2 regions of the Zhenhengia sp. genome follow, and region 1 is predicted to be linked to the other one. Evidence: a T-box and tRNA genes for the amino acid it is inferred to sense, from the RefSeq annotation. Region 1 holds a T-box; the other holds one or more tRNA genes.
The links. The T-box of region 1 lies ahead of ileS (isoleucine--tRNA ligase). A T-box ahead of a tRNA ligase gene usually reads a tRNA of that ligase, here a tRNA-Ile.
Positions count from the first base shown of each region.

Region 2: it encodes a tRNA-Ile, which carries the amino acid that the T-box ahead of ileS (isoleucine--tRNA ligase) is inferred to sense. The anticodon was not compared.

Region 1 covers NZ_JBKVCH010000002.1:185,239-194,814, reverse strand. Annotated here, with positions in the region: gene ACLTBU_RS03425 (magnesium transporter CorA family protein) at 1-595, shown strand, start outside; gene ileS (isoleucine--tRNA ligase) at 948-4,067, opposite strand; T-box leader at 4,459-4,698, opposite strand; gene ACLTBU_RS03415 (RNA polymerase sigma factor) at 5,048-5,227, shown strand; gene ACLTBU_RS03410 (hypothetical protein) at 5,275-5,451, shown strand; gene ACLTBU_RS03405 (hypothetical protein) at 5,677-5,892, shown strand; gene ACLTBU_RS03400 (RNA polymerase sigma factor) at 6,121-7,383, shown strand; gene ACLTBU_RS03395 (hypothetical protein) at 7,739-7,909, shown strand; gene ACLTBU_RS03390 (DedA family protein) at 7,928-8,545, opposite strand; gene ACLTBU_RS03385 (nicotinate phosphoribosyltransferase) at 8,705-9,576, shown strand, end outside.
Region 2 covers NZ_JBKVCH010000011.1:107,933-114,572, forward strand. Annotated here, with positions in the region: gene ACLTBU_RS12590 (hypothetical protein) at 1-1,126, shown strand, start outside; gene ACLTBU_RS12595 (ferredoxin) at 1,184-1,375, shown strand; gene ACLTBU_RS12600 (DegV family protein) at 1,415-2,260, opposite strand; gene ACLTBU_RS12605 (flavin reductase) at 2,451-3,068, shown strand; gene ACLTBU_RS12610 (NADH peroxidase) at 3,187-3,735, shown strand; tRNA gene ACLTBU_RS12615 (tRNA-Ile) at 4,224-4,297, shown strand; tRNA gene ACLTBU_RS12620 (tRNA-Asn) at 4,314-4,385, shown strand; tRNA gene ACLTBU_RS12625 (tRNA-Thr) at 4,396-4,468, shown strand; gene ACLTBU_RS12630 (DUF6512 family protein) at 4,522-5,028, opposite strand; gene ACLTBU_RS12635 (iron-containing alcohol dehydrogenase) at 5,125-6,288, shown strand.

The DNA of each region.
Region 1 (9,576 bases):
TATTACAGGAAAAGTAAAGACTTTCTATACCTTCAAGAAAACACGCTTTATTCTGCAATTACTTTATAAAAATGCATCTTACTATTTACAGTACTTAAGATCTATTGATAAAGCAGGAAATAGAATAGAGCAAGAACTGAGCAAATCTATGAGAAATAAAGAGCTTATCCAGCTTCTAGAATTAGAAAAAAGTTTGGTTTACTTTACAACTTCACTGCGTGCCAATGAAATGGTACTTGAGAAAATGATGCGTATGGAAAATATTAAACAGTATCCAGAAGATAAAGATTTACTAGAAGATGTTATTATTGAAAATAAACAGGCTATGGAAATGGCCAGTATATACAGTAGCATCTTAAGTGAGACAAGGGATGCTTTTGCTTCGGTTATATCTAATAACCTAAACATTGTCATGAAGACACTTACTTCCCTTACTATTATACTTTCTATTCCAACTATGATTTTTAGTCTATTTGGAATGAATGTGCCCTTACCTTTTATGCATGATCCAAAAGCACTTAATTATATTTTATTAGGATGTGTGGTTCTTATTATAATGGGTTCAATTGTTATGTTTAGAAAGAAAATGTTTTAAACAAGGTAGTGCAGTAGAGCTGATACAATAGAAGGGATTAAAGATACATTCTTTAAAACTTAAACAGTAATAATGTTATTAAGGGATGTATCCCCAAGACCTCTCCTTAAAATTGTAGTAGGCTTAAAGAAGATATATAAATGGAGAATATTTAAGTTAGGCATAGATACATATGGAAAAATCAATTTCATAGATGATGTGTTCTCCATAGGATTTGATTTACTAAAATGCAATAAGGAAAAGCATACTATAGAATAGCTTGAACATACAGAAAAGCGATTAGAAGAAATAAGAAAATAATAAGGAGCTTGCCCGTGGGCAAGCTCCTTATTATTTTATATAAACTAAAAAATTAAGCACGTTTTACTGCAAGAGTTACAGTTTCGCCGTTAACTTTCCATTCTTTTGTATAACCATCTTCTAAAGTACCTTCAGCAACTTCATTTGCAAGTACTTCAGATGCAATTTCGCTGTTGTTTCTAGACATGATTTCAGCAATTTTAGCATTACCTGTGTAAGCTACTAAAATATGGTCTTGAACTTCGAAATCAGCTTCTTTTCTCATTGTTTGGATTTTAGAAATAAGTTCACGAACAAATCCTTCTTCAATGAGTTCTTCTGAAAGATGAGTATCAAGTACAACTGTGAAACCACCTTCACTTTGAGCTACGAAACCTTCTTTTTGAGCTGTAGAGATAAGAACGTCATCTTTTGTAAGCTCAATTTCTTGGCCGTTGATGTCAAGTTTAAGTACACCTGTAGCATTAAGCTCAGCCATAGCTTTTGTACCATCAAGTTCTGTAAGAGCAGTTCTGATTGGGTTAAGAAGTTGACCGTATTTTGGTCCAAGTGTACGCATTTGTGGTTTGAATGTGTAAGAAATGAATTCACTTGCATCTTCTGTGAAGATTACATTCTTAACGTTAAGCTCTTCAGCAATGATTTCGTTGTATGCCGCTGGAAGAACTTCAGTAGCACCGATACGCATTGTTCCGATTGGTTGACGGTTTTTGATGTTTGATTCGTTACGACAAGCACGACCAAGTACTACGATTTGAAGAACATCATCCATGTGTTTTTCAAGCTCTTTGTCGATCATAGCTTCGTTTGCTACTGGGAAGTCGCAAAGGTGGATACTTGCTGGAGCAGTAGCATCGTTTGTACGAACAAGGTTTTGGTACATTTCTTCTGTCATGAAAGGTACGAATGGTGCAGATACTTTAGCAAGTGTTGTAAGAACAGTGTAAAGTGTCATGTACGCATTTACTTTATCTTGTGGCATATCACTTTGCCAGAATCTTTCACGGCTACGACGTACGTACCAGTTAGATACATCATCAATGAAGTTTTGCATTTCACGAGATGCTTCGAAGATACGGTAGTTTTCTAAGTGATTATCGACTTCTTTAACTAAAGTATTTAATTTAGAAAGTACCCATTTATCCATCATGTTAAGTGAGTCATAATTTAACTCGTACTTAGTTGGATTGAAGTTATCGATATTTGCATAAAGTACGTAGAACGCATAAGTGTTCCAGAATGTACCCATGAATTTTCTTTGTGCTTCACTTACATTTTCAGGGCCGAAGCGGCTTGGAAGGTATGGAGCACTTGCAGAATAGAAGTACCAACGTACAGCATCTGCACCTTGACCATCAAGTACTGTCCAAGGATCAACTACGTTTCCTTTATGTTTACTCATTTTGAGACCATCTTTATCACATACGTGACCAAGAACGATTACGTTTTTGTATGGTGCTTTATCAAAGATAAGTGTTGAGATAGCCATAAGTGTGTAGAACCAACCACGAGTTTGGTCAACAGCTTCTGAGATGAAGTCAGCTGGGTAGTTAGCCTCGAACACTTCTTTGTTTTCAAATGGATAGTGAAGTTGTGCAAATGGCATTGATCCACTATCATACCAGCAGTCAATAACGTCTGGTACACGTGTCATTTCTTTGCTACATACAGGACAGTTAAGGTGTACGTTATCAATGTATGGTTTGTGAAGTTCAATATCTTCTGGGCAGTCAGGGCTCATTGATTTAAGCTCTTCAATGCTTCCGATTAAGTGTTTATGCCCACAAGAACATTCCCAAATTGGAAGTGGAGTACCCCAGTAACGTGAACGTGAAAGACCCCAGTCAATAACACCTTCAAGGAAGTTACCGAAACGGCCTTCACCAATTGATGGTGGTAACCAGTTAACTGTATTATTATTTCTAACTAAAGCATCACGAACTTTTGACATAGAGATGAACCATGTGTCGCGAGCATAGTAAAGAAGTGGTGTATCACATCTCCAGCAGTGTGGGTAACTATGTTCGTATGGTGCTGCTTTAAAGAGTTTATTATTTTCTTCTAACCATTTAAGGATAGCTGGGTCAGCATCTTTAACAAAGATGTTTTGCCACTCTGTTACTTCTGGTGTGAAGTAACCTTGTTCGTTTACAAGTTGTACGAATGGAAGGTCATTTTCACGACCAATTCTAGCATCGTCTTCACCGAATGCAGGAGCAATGTGTACGATACCTGTACCATCTGACATTGTAACGTAGCTATCAGCTACTACAAAGTAAGCTTTTTTCTCTGGTGTTACAAAGTTAAAGAGTGGTTCGTATGACATGCCACAAAGGTCAGATCCTTTGTATGTTTCTACAACTGTAGCATCTTCTGAAAGTACACTAGCTACAAGTGCTTCAGCTAAGATGTAAAGTGTACCATTGTCATTCGCTTTTACGTATGTTTCATCTGGGTTCACACAAAGTGCAACGTTTGATGGAAGTGTCCAAGGTGTTGTTGTCCAAGCAAGGAAGTAAGTGTTTTCTTCGCCGACTACTTTAAACTTAGCGATAGCTGTAGCATCTTTTACATCTTTGTAGCCTTGAGCTACTTCGTGAGAAGATAAAGATGTTCCACATCTTGGGCAGTAAGGTACGATTTTATGGCCTTTGTAAATAAGGTCTTTATCCCAAATTTGACGAAGTGACCACCATACAGATTCAATGTAGTTATTGTGGTAAGTAACATATGGGTTGTCCATGTCTACCCAGTAACCAACACGGTTAGTCATTTTTTCCCATTCACTTTGGTATTTCCAAACACTTTCTTTACATTTAGTAATGAAGTCTTCAACACCGTAGTTTTCGATTTCTGGTTTACCACTAATACCAAGAAGTTTTTCAACTTCAAGCTCTACTGGAAGACCATGTGTATCCCAACCAGCTTTACGAAGTACTTTATAGCCTTTCATAGTACGGTAACGAGGAATAAGGTCTTTGATTACACGTGTTAAGATATGGCCGATATGTGGTTTACCATTTGCTGTTGGAGGACCATCATAGAATGTGAATACTGGGCCATCTTCTCTTGATTTAATAGATTCTTCAAATACGTTGTTTTCTTGCCAGAACTTGAGGATTTCAAGCTCACGGTCAACGAAGTTGAGATTGGTGTCAACTTTTTTGTACATTGTTCTACCTCCTAAGTTTAATAGGGTGAAGTGGGCCGGGCAGGGTAAGCTATTAGCGCCGTACACTCTCTCCGTTTTTAGAGAAATTCTATTCGTTATAAAAAAGATAACGCCGTAAACTCGCTAGTGCTCAGACATACGGCTAAGTACATCTTTTTTATAACTTCATGAATTTCTAGTTAAAAACTACGAAGGTGTACTCTGCTAACAGCTCACCCCGCCCTAGTCACACTCTGCCCGAATAAAGAATAAGTGAATTAAAATATTCCGACCAATGCCAAGGGCAGAGGGGGAATAAAAGATAAAATAGAAAAACGCTGCACAGCCAGGAGGCTGGGCGACGTGCGTGGACTGATGTAAAAGCAATAAAAAAGCCCTTTCGTCCACTAGATAACAGGACGAAAGGGCATAAGTATGCATCTTCCGCGGTACCACCTGATTTGCCAGAGATTGAGACTGGCCACTCGTTATACCTTTCCTTAAGTTAACGGGAGGATTCCGTCAGAGCCTACTTTAAATTTCGGTCTGCCACTCCAAGGTGATTTTTCATATTTTCTATCGTATGGGCTTGCACCATCCCCACTCGCTAAGACGCTTTAAAAATACTACTTTTCCTTTTCATAGTGTTTTAAATTATAAATAAATTTATTCCTATTATAAAAGGTAAGTGTGTTTTTGTAAAGATTATTTATGGAATGTACCAGTATTTTTCTTAGAATTTGATAATCTCATTGTATTCCATTCTGGTAAGTATGCCTAGGGAATGAAAAAGTATAAAATGTTCGACATTCAAAAAAAGGAGAAGAGGCTTGAAATGATATACTGAAGAAAAAAGGAAGATGAATATAGATCAATATTTTTTAAAGTAGCTATTAACCAAATTAAGTTTAGTACCACTATATAAATGAAAGCTTTCAAAACATACAGGGAGGGGCATAACATTGGAATGAAAACAAGCTGCGCAGCTTATACAAGAACAAATGAAAATATTATTTGCATTTGCTTTTTCTAAAGTGCGTAATAAAGAAGAGGCAGAAGATTTATGCAGTGAAATAATAGTACAAGTTTTAAATTCTATTAAAATCATTAAAAATGAAGAAGCTTTTTATGGCTACATGTGGGCAGTTGCTAGAAATGTCAAAGATCTAATCCGAAATTAAGAGACGAGTGTAAGCTATTAGCATCAATTGCTTTAGATGAGGAGGTTATGCAGTATACAAATAGTTGTATTAACTTAATAGAAGATAACATTATCTTAAATAAAGATGGAAACTTAAAGCCAAACTTTCCTGTCCTCACACAGGATATGTTAGAGAGTTTATGGAATGAGCTTAATCAGATTATTGAAGATATAAGGACTAGTACGCTGACGATTATCGAATAAGCTAGTAAAATTCTTAAAAATCATGCCCCTAAAAATTTAAAGGACCAATATGGACAGTTAGCATTTATTAAATATAAGTTGGATGTAATGGCATGTATTGTAGAAGAGATGGTGCGTAAACAGTATTTACAAGTGCCTGAGGAAAAGGTACCTCTAGACATATTAGGAATAAGAAAATAGAGAGTGCATTGATTTAATGAATGTAGAATGAGGGGGACTATTATTATGCAAAAGAAATATTGGTACAGATTTTTATATGTAATAAATATTATTTTAATAATTGGGTTTTGCTTTAGGATAAGTGCTGATTATTTAAAATATAACTCTATAGAAAATTCAGCCCCATTCTATGCATTTATTTTAGTAAGAGCATTAGAATTTTTATTACTAAGTAGTGTTATTTGTATCATAGCAAAAATGATTAAAAAGAAATTTAATTAGTAAAAAAATAGATTGGAATCCTTTGTAAAAACTATAGAAAGATAGAGAAAGGCATTAGAAATTCAAGAATTAACAGAAGCGATAAGATAGGCAAAAATCTTAGAGTGGTACATACTCTAAGATTTTTTTGTTGTAATTTTTAAATTCGAGTGAACCTTTTGGTGTGTGAGTTCGTCTATATAAGCAAGATCGATCTTAGAAGGTAGAGAAAGGGGTGAGGCTATACAAATGAATGAAAAGAAAAGCGTTTTCGAAACTTTGCTAGAGGCTAACAAAAATGTGCTTCAGAGATTTGTGTATTATAAGATGAACTGTAAACAAGATGGAGAAGATGTACTGCAAGAAGTATATCTTAGTGCTTATAAAAGATTTGAGCAATTAGAGGATCAGAGTAAATTTAAAGCATGGGTACTAACCATTGCAGCAAACAAATGTAAAGATTTCTATAGAGTAAGAAGTAAGGTACTAGAATTGCCTTTAGAAGAGGTGACCTCTTATGAAATGAGACAAACTAGGGCAGGAAGAAGTATAGAAGAAGTAGTAAGTGAGACACTGGAAGAATTAGCAGACAAAGATAAAGAGATTTTATTTCTATACTACATGAGAAATGAGAAGCAAAATGAGATTGCCAAGAGATTAAATATACCTATTGGGACGGTTAAGAGTAGATTATACAAGGCCAAACAACAGTTTAAGGATAAGTATCCTTATCCGCCAAAATTGAAAGGAGAAGAGAAAATGATAAAATTCCCGAAAGTAATGCCAGAGGTGAGTATAGTATTTAAGGGTGATGTACCATTTGAGGTAATCTGTGAAGAGGGATTTGGGGGATTTATTATACCTAGAGAACATGAGAAGTGTAGTGTAGCTTTTTATGATTATCCAGAAAAGACAATGACTATTCAAAGAGAGTCAAAGGTTACAAGAAAGGCTATGATAAGTGGCATTGAATGTGTAGAGATAGAATCTAAAGAGTACAATTCAGAAGGGGAAATGGTCTATGAATGTGCAGAATATATAAGACTTACAGAAGATGCTGTTCAATATGTAGCTGAGTGGCATATAGAAAATGGTGTGAAGAAGTTTGCTACTTTCTTAGAGGAAAATTTCTTAGAGCACTTTGGATGGGGAGAAGATAACTATGGTTTCCCAATACAGCTTAAGCAAGATGCTCATTTAAAACTTGTTGATGGTGAAATCATATGTGACCAAAAGGAAGCAATAGGTGTAATAGGTAGGTATGATGTAACCATTCAAGGTAAAACTTATGATACAGTCAGATATGTATTATTTGAAGGCGATTTAATAGCTGAAAAGTATATTGATCAAAAAGGTAGAACAGTTCTTTGGAGGCGCTACAATAAAGATGATTGGCAAATAGAAAGATATGGGAGCAAATGGAGTGAAAGGTTATCAAAGAACATACACATTAAGGTAAATGGAGAAAACTATGTTCATTGGTATGATTGTATAACAGATTATATTTTATAAGCAAAAAAAGCCAGCACAAATACGCCCCCCCTTAAATATGGCGGTATATGTGCTAGCTTTTATTAGTGACCACTCCCCCCCCTTTTCTACTTATAAGGTCACCTTATTATAAGTAGGGATTTAAGAAAGATTATAAATAAGGAAGGGGGGGCTGATTTATAATCTTTCTTAAAATGTAAGTATTAAAAATGTCTAGGATGTATTCTATTACTTACATTATATAGAGCGTCGTAAGTAGTAAAATCTCCTCAATATTTTTTAAAAAATTTTAGAGTGTGTATAGAGTTTATAGAAAAAAGTATGTAAGATAAATTTATATTAAAAGGTAAAAGCAGATAATAAGGGGAAGATGTAAATGCAAGATAAAATCATAGAAATAAATGGATCAACTGGATTGGATTGGGCAGTGCAAGGTATGGCTATTTTACTATTTTTAGTACAGTTGGTACTAGTAGTTGGGTTAGGGATTTTAATTTGTAAAGGTATTCAAACACTTAATCTTTATATTAAGAAGAATAAGGAGTAAAAAAGAAACACGTAAGGCTTATGCTCTACGTGTTTCTTTTTTACTCTGATAGTTTCTTAGAAGTAAATAAAAAATACCTATACTTAGAATAATAAGAGCAAATGTACTATATTTCTTCATAATACTATCAATAAGTTCTAAGTTATTCCCTAAGAAGTATCCTAGACTAATAAGTGCTGTATTCCAAGCAAATATGCCAAGAGCAGAATAGCTCATAAAGGAAAGTAGGTCAAGTTTCTGGCTACCTGCTAGGAAGGATACATAGGTACGTGTAAGAGGAAAGACTCGGCTAAAGAGTACGGCTAGATTTCCGTACTGCTTAAACCACTTATCTAAGGCGATGATAGATTTTTTAGTCTTAGGAAAACGTCTTTTAGACCACTCAAGTAAAGGAACGCCACCTATGTAGCCGATGGCATAGGCCAGTAGTGTGCCAAAAACAGCGCCGATAATGCTGGCAGTAAATCCATAGACCATTTCGTAAGTACCTGTTGCAATGCCCATTCCGACAAAAGGAAGGACTACTTCACTAGGAATAGGGAAGCATGCATACTCTAAACCTACAATAAAAATAATGCCGAAATAACCTAGTCCACCTGCCAGTTGCATAAGGTAATCCACAATGTGTGCAATCATAATAAACTTATCCACTCCTTTCAAATAAAATATATGCCAAAGTGTGGACAAATAGTGCTAAAATGAGTACAACCATTTCTTCAACAAAAAAGTATTTATGTGCTATAATAAAATTAAATAAATTATCTTAAAGTTTACTTAGGAATAGGAGATAAAAATATGAGTACAAGAAACCTTACATTGTTAACAGACCTTTATCAATTAACAATGATGCAGGGGTATTTTGAAAATGATGTTAACAATCACGAAGTCGTTTTTGATTTGTTTTATAGAAATAATCCATCAGGTAATGGCTATGCTATTTGCTGTGGTTTAGAACAAGCCATTGATTATATTAAGAACCTACATTTTACAGATGGAGATATTGAATATCTTGATTCTTTAAATATTTTTAGTAAAGCTTTTTTAGAGTATTTAAGAAGCTTTAAATTTACAGGAGATATTGATGCCATTCCAGAAGGAACGGTGGTACAACCAAATGAGCCACTTATGCGTGTGAAAGCACCAATTTTTGAAGCACAGTTTATTGAGACAACACTTCTGAATATTATTAATCATCAAAGTCTGATTGCCACAAAGGCAGCAAGAGTGGTAAGAGCAGCAGAAGAAGATACTGTACTTGAATTTGGTCTTAGACGTGCACAAGGTCCTGATGCAGGGATTTATGGTGCAAGAGCTGCTGTTATAGGAGGCTGTCATGCTACATCAAATGTACTTACAGGTCAAATGTTTAATGTACCAGTAGCAGGAACACATGCACATAGCTGGGTTATGAGCTTTGATCATGAAATTGATGCTTTTAGAGCTTATGCAAAACTCTTCCCTAACAAATGCATTCTACTTGTAGATACTTACGATACATTGGGGCAAGGTGTACCAAATGCTATTGCGGTGTTTGATGAGATGAAAGCAGCAGGCATTTCAATGGATTCTTATGGTATCCGTCTAGATAGTGGTGACTTAGCTTACCTATCTAAACAAGCTAGAAGAATGTTAGATGATGCAGGTCATGAAGATGCCGTAATCAGTGC
Region 2 (6,640 bases), on a different contig from region 1:
AAAGTATAATAAAGAAGGCCTATTATTTAAGGACCAAAAGGCTTTGTTTGATGAAGTCATAAGTAAAACGCCATCAAATAATTTAAAAGAATATATGAAGCGCTTAGACATAGTCACTTTTGAAAGAGCGCTTGAGGCTTATTTTGGTAGCGAAGCAAAACTTACACAGGACAAAGTGGAAAGTCTTTATAAATTGCTTTCATTAAAAGGTGAGAAACTTCCACTAGAGCAGTTTGAAATTAATGTTTATGAGCTTTTATCCTTCCCCCATAAAGGTGATATAGAAAGCACATCTATTAAACTCTTAGATTATATAGAAGCAACGCGTGTTAAAGAAGTTCTTTTTACAGAACTTAAAACAAAGGAGATTGAACTTGAGACGTTAGGCTTATGGGTGGATATTTTAAATAAGAAACGTATCATTACGACATCAGAATATGTAGCATTTACAAATTACAATGGTATGATTAAACGTTTACAGGAAGAACTTAAGCAAATAGAACTTCAAGAAGTTGACTTAATGAATATGAAGCAAAGTGTTGATGTACAGACGGAAATGATAGTGAATGAAGTTCAAAAGGTTACTAAAGAGATTGCAGATTTAAATAACCAAATTGCATCTTATACTCAAGAAGTAAGTGAACTAAAAACCTATAAAGAAGTAGACCTTTATATATTAGATCGCTATGAAAATGGAGAGTATGAGGCTGCAATACCAGAAAAAAGTTGGCTTTTTGGAACTTATAAACCAGGTAGTCAGAAAGTAAGACTCAAATTAACTAGATCTAATGTAGTAGATGTAGGGGTACAGTCTTTTAAGGCATACAATAAAGGAAAACTAGATGATGGTTCCATCTATTATATAGAAGTTTCTAATGAACAGCTTACACATATTAAAGAAGTTGAAGATAAAATACAGACAGATAATCAGTCTATATCTGCTAAGCAGAATGAAGTGAATAAACTTAATCAAGATATTGCACAAATACGTAAGACTAATAATTATGATTCTACCCTTAGTTTACTAGAGGAATTAGAACTTAAAAAATCTAATATTGCATTAGATATTGAAAAGAATAGACTTGCTATCCAACAATTGTTTGGAATAGGAAATATCTTGGTATAAATCTATTGCCCTAGGAAATAATAACAGAAGACTATTTCCATTTAAGGAGGCATCAAGATGAAAGCAAGCGTAGATAAAGATACATGTATTGGATGTGGACTTTGTCCAGCTACATGCCCAGAAGTATTTTCTTTAGAAGATGATGGTTTAGCTGTGGCTATTGAAGGTGAGATTCCAGAAAATGTACAAGGTGATGCAGAAGCAGCTAGAGATGGCTGTCCTGTAAGTGCTATTGATATTGAAGATTAATGGTGATAAAAAGCGCCCTATTATAGGGCGCTTTCTTTTTTATGCTTCTTCTAATATAGCAAAACCGACTACGTTAGGACCTGTATGGACACCCATAGATGGACCTACCGTCTCCAGTGAAATGAGATTAAGATTAGGATGACTTTTTAATTCTTCTAAAAGAGCGTAGCCGTCTTTAAGTGCATCTCCTTGAAGTATCCATAAACTGCATTTTCCTTTATCTAAGTAGCTAAGGATAATTTGTTTTACTTTAGATAGAGCTTGTTTCCTTCCTCGTGCTTTACAATATGTAAAGAGTAAACCCTCATCGTTAGAAGAAATAATAGGTTTAAGGCTAATAAGTTCCCCTAGTGTTGCTGTTGCTTTACCAAGGCGTCCGCCGCGTTTTAAGTATTCTAAAGTATCAAGGGCAATATAGCCATGTGTACGTTTTCTTACATCTTCAAGTTTAGTTAAAATACTTTCTACGTTTTCACCAGCTATAGCTAATTTTCCTGCTTCTATTGCAATAACACCTTGAGGATAACCTAAAGTAAGAGAATCAAAGAAATGGAAGTTAACATCTGTATGATGTTCACCTAAGATTTTTAAAGCATTAAGTGTTCCAGAGAGGTTAGAAGAAACAGTGATGATAATAAAATCAGTGAAGCCTTCAGCTTTAAGTTTAGCAACTTGCTTTTCGCAATAAGCTAAGTCAGGGAGAGAAGTAGAAGGGATTTCTTTTTGAAGATTTGCATACATTTCTTCAGAGGTAATTTCTATCTTATCAAGAAATTCTCTTTCTTTATAGATAATGCGTATAGGGAACATAGTAATGTGATACTGATTAAGTGTTTCAAAGGTTAAATCTGAACAGCTGTCTGTAATAATAGCGATTTTCTGCAATGTAAGTCTCCTTTTAAGTGGGTAATTTTATAATTTAAGAATAACTTATAAATATGAACAGAAAATGATTATATAAAAACCAATAGATGGTAAAAGTAGGTTGACAAAACAATTGTTTGGATATATCATAATATAAAAAATATATTAAATAATAATTGTTGTTATGTATATAATGAAAGGGTGTATAAGTATGGATCAGACAGCTTTATTTACAATGAGTTATGGTGTATATGTATTAGGAACAAAGTTAGAGAATAAGTTAAATGCTTGTATCATTAATACAGGTATGCAAGTAACTTCTATACCTGAACAAATTAGTATTACAGTAGCAAAGACAAATTTGACACACGATATGGTGAAGGCATCAGGCCAATTTAGTTTAACAACTTTGTCAGAAGTAAGTGCATTAGAAAATGTAAAAAGATTTGGTATGCAGTCAGGCCGTGATGTTAATAAGTTTGATGGGATTGATTATAAGGTAGATGTATTAGGTAACCCTTATATAGAAGATGGCGCTGTTGCAGTACTAACCGGAAAGGTAACACAAACTGTAGATGTAGGAACACACACTATTTTTATTGCAAGCGTAATAGATGCTAAAGACTTTAAAGAAAATAAACCTATGACTTATGCAGCGTATAGAGAGTTAAAAGCTCAATCTATGCCGCCAACTACTAAAAATGAAAAAATATATGAATGTACAGTTTGTCACTATGAATATAATGGAGAGATTCCTTTTGAAGAGCTTCCAGATGACTATGTATGTCCGATTTGTAAGCAACCAAAAAGTGTTTTTAAACTTAAATAAAAAATTTTTAAAATGTAGTTGACAAGGGAAATTAACTTAGATATAATATGTATATAATAATTATTCTTAGTTACAAACAATTTGAAATAAATAATTTAAACAGTGGAGGGATTAGATTATGAAAAAATATGTATGTACAGTATGTGGCTATGTTTTCGAAGGAGATGCAGCTCCAGCTGAATGTCCAATCTGTCATGTAGGTGCAGATAAATTCACAGAACAATCAACAGAAGGTCTTGTATGGGCTGATGAACATGTTGTAGGTGTAGCACAAGGTGTAGATGAAAGAATCATTGAAGGTTTAAGAGCTAACTTTGAAGGTGAATGTTCAGAAGTAGGTATGTACTTAGCTATGGCTAGAGTTGCTCATAGAGAAGGTTACCCAGAAATTGGTTTATACTGGGAAAAAGCTGCTTATGAAGAAGCAGAACATGCTGCAAAATTCGCTGAATTATTAGGAGAAGTTCTTACAGCTTCAACAGAGAAAAACTTAGAAATGCGTGTAGCTGCTGAAAATGGCGCAACAGCTGGTAAAAAAGAATTAGCAACATTAGCTAAACAATTAGGTTTAGATGCAATTCATGACACAGTGCATGAAATGGCTAAAGATGAAGCTCGTCACGGTAAAGCTTTCGAAGGTCTTTTAAACAGATACTTCGGTAAATAATAAATAATTAGAATAAAGACTCCTAGTATCTACTGATACTAGGAGTCTTTTATAGTTATCAGAAAATAGCCTTAGATTATAAAATGTTACTATGAAATAGAAGTGAGGGAGATAAGGATGGGGATTATAAATTTGTTGTATAATCAGGCCACAAAAAAGACAAGCAATCTGTCAATACTAGATATAGAAGCGCATTTATTAAAAATATGTATAGACATCATGAAAAACTCATAGAACAACTAGTATCTGATTTAAGTAGTAAATAAAAAACTCATTTGAAGATACTGGTATGGCGGAGCTTAAAAGATTATGCTATAAGATTCATCTAAGGAAGTCATAATAAAGCTTTATATATGGTAAATAGGTAAGTGGAATAAAGTAGAACAAAAAAATAAAAATAAAAAAATGTAAAAAACCAGTTGACATCTGTCGTGTTATGCGGTATTATAATAAACGTTCCAAGCGATGTGGCGGAACACAAACAATATAGGCTCGTAGCTCAGGTGGTTAGAGCGCACGCCTGATAAGCGTGAGGTCGGTGGTTCGAGTCCACTCGGGCCTATACTTTTTAAAAATATTCCTCGATAGCTCAGCGGCAGAGCATTCGGCTGTTAACCGAAGGGTCGTAGGTTCGAACCCTACTCGGGGAGTTTCATATTTGCCGACGTGGCTCAATTGGCAGAGCAGCTGACTTGTAATCAGCAGGTTATCGGTTCGAGTCCGATCGTCGGCTTAATAAAAAAGACACCCTTTATCTGGATAGATGGCGGGTGTCTTTTTTGCATATCAAGATTTTGTTGGATCTACGAATAATTCTAATTGATTAGGTGGATTTAAGGTGAACATGATAAAAGCAGATATAGTAAGTAGAATGATGATAAGGCCTATCCATTGTGTAATAATAGGAAGTGGAGCAAGTGTGGTAAGTTTGTAAAAGATAAAAAAAGCCATGATAACTGATAGTATATAAATAGTAATGTCAAGCCAAAAAATACTCTTATCTGTAAAGTGTGTATAAGTGTAATAAAGCAGTCCGATAACAAGATTTAATATAATAGAAGAAATTCCTAAAGCAAATAAGTAATTATTTGCTTTATTTTTTATAAAAGGATATGCAATTAATGCATAAAGTATAAGGGAATAGAAACCTAGTTTAAAATGTTCCCACAAACTTTCATTAATAGGACTGAAGAGTGCAACAAAAGCATTACCATTACTTAATTCATACGTAAAATGTAAAAGACTACCTATAAGAAGAACAAATAAAGTGCCTATAATAGAAAATTTCTTCAACCTAAAGCCTCCTTCTTGTAAAATGCATAGGATAAGTTTATTGTTAGTAGTATATGCAGAAGGTTTTAATAAAAAACTTTAAAAGGAGATGTTATAATGAATAATTTTTATTATTCTATTCCTACTAAAATTCTATTTGGTAAGGGACAAATTGAGAATCTTGGACGGACAGTCAAGCAATATGGGAAAAGGGTTTTACTTATATACGGAGGAGGAAGTATCAAAAAAATAGGGCTCTATAATAAAGTTATGCAGCAACTAGCTGATAATGGAGTGGAGGTAGTAGAACTTAGTGGGGTAGAACCTAACCCAAGGATTACAACTGTTAATAAAGGTGCACAAGTTTGTAAAGAAGAAGGAGTAGATGTTGTACTTGCAGTAGGTGGAGGAAGTACGCTAGATTGTGCTAAGGTAGTTGCAGCTGCAGCAAATTATGAAGGGGATGCATGGGACTTAGTAAAGGATGCATCTAAGGTGAAGAAAGTACTTCCTATTATTACGGTACTGACACTAGCAGCAACAGGTTCGGAGATGGATGCTTATGCAGTTATTTCTAATATGGAAACAAATGAAAAGTTGGGAACAGGTCATGAAGAGATGAAACCTAAAGTTTCTATACTAGACCCTGAGTATACTTATAGTGTATCTAAATATCAGACAGCTGCGGGTACAGCAGATATTATGAGTCATGTTTTTGAAGAATATTTCGAAAGGAGTGAAGGGGCTTTCTTACAAAATCGTATGGCTGAAGCTATACTTAAAACATGTATTAAATACGGTAAAATTGCAGTAGAGAGTCCTGAAGATTATGAAGCAAGGGCTAACCTCATGTGGGCATCAAGTCTTGCGTTAAATGGACTTATGCATTATGGCAAAGCAGGTAGCTGGAGCGTACATCCTATGGAGCATGAGTTAAGTGCATTTTATGATATTACGCATGGGGTAGGCCTAGCTATTTTAACACCGCATTGGATGAAGTATGTATTAGATGAAACAAGTGTAGATAAGTTTGTAGAATATGGTGTAAATGTATGGGATATTGATAAGAACCAGGATAAATATGTAATAGCTAAGCAAGCTATTCAAAAGACTAGAGAATATTTCTTATCTCTAGAAATCCCTATGTCTTTAAGAGAAGTAGGGATTGAGGAAGAGAAATTAGAAGTAATGGCAAGACAAGCAACACGTTTTGGTGATATTAAAGGGTATAAAACATTAAGTGCAGAAGCGGTACTTGAGATTTTTAAAGCGGCTTATTAAAGGCGAATAAGCAAGTATAATAGCGTAAAATGCTTTTTAGAGCATTTTACGCTAAAAATTTTTTGTAGGCTGTATCCCTTATAAAATACAGCATTAAGTGATAAAATAGCAAAGGAAGTAGAAATAAGAAAAATAAAAAGTAAAAAAGGTGTTGACTTATAGCAAGGCATGACGTATACTAATACAAGTCAGCAGGGTACAGAGCCACTGACACACAGGGCTGAGGCCTTGATAAATAAGAAGAAATGAACTTTGAAAATAAAATAGTAACCATTAAACCAGTCGATTCATAAGTCACTTTAAGTGACAAGTCAGTACTACTTAACAGTACAAAATGTCAAGAGACAAACTT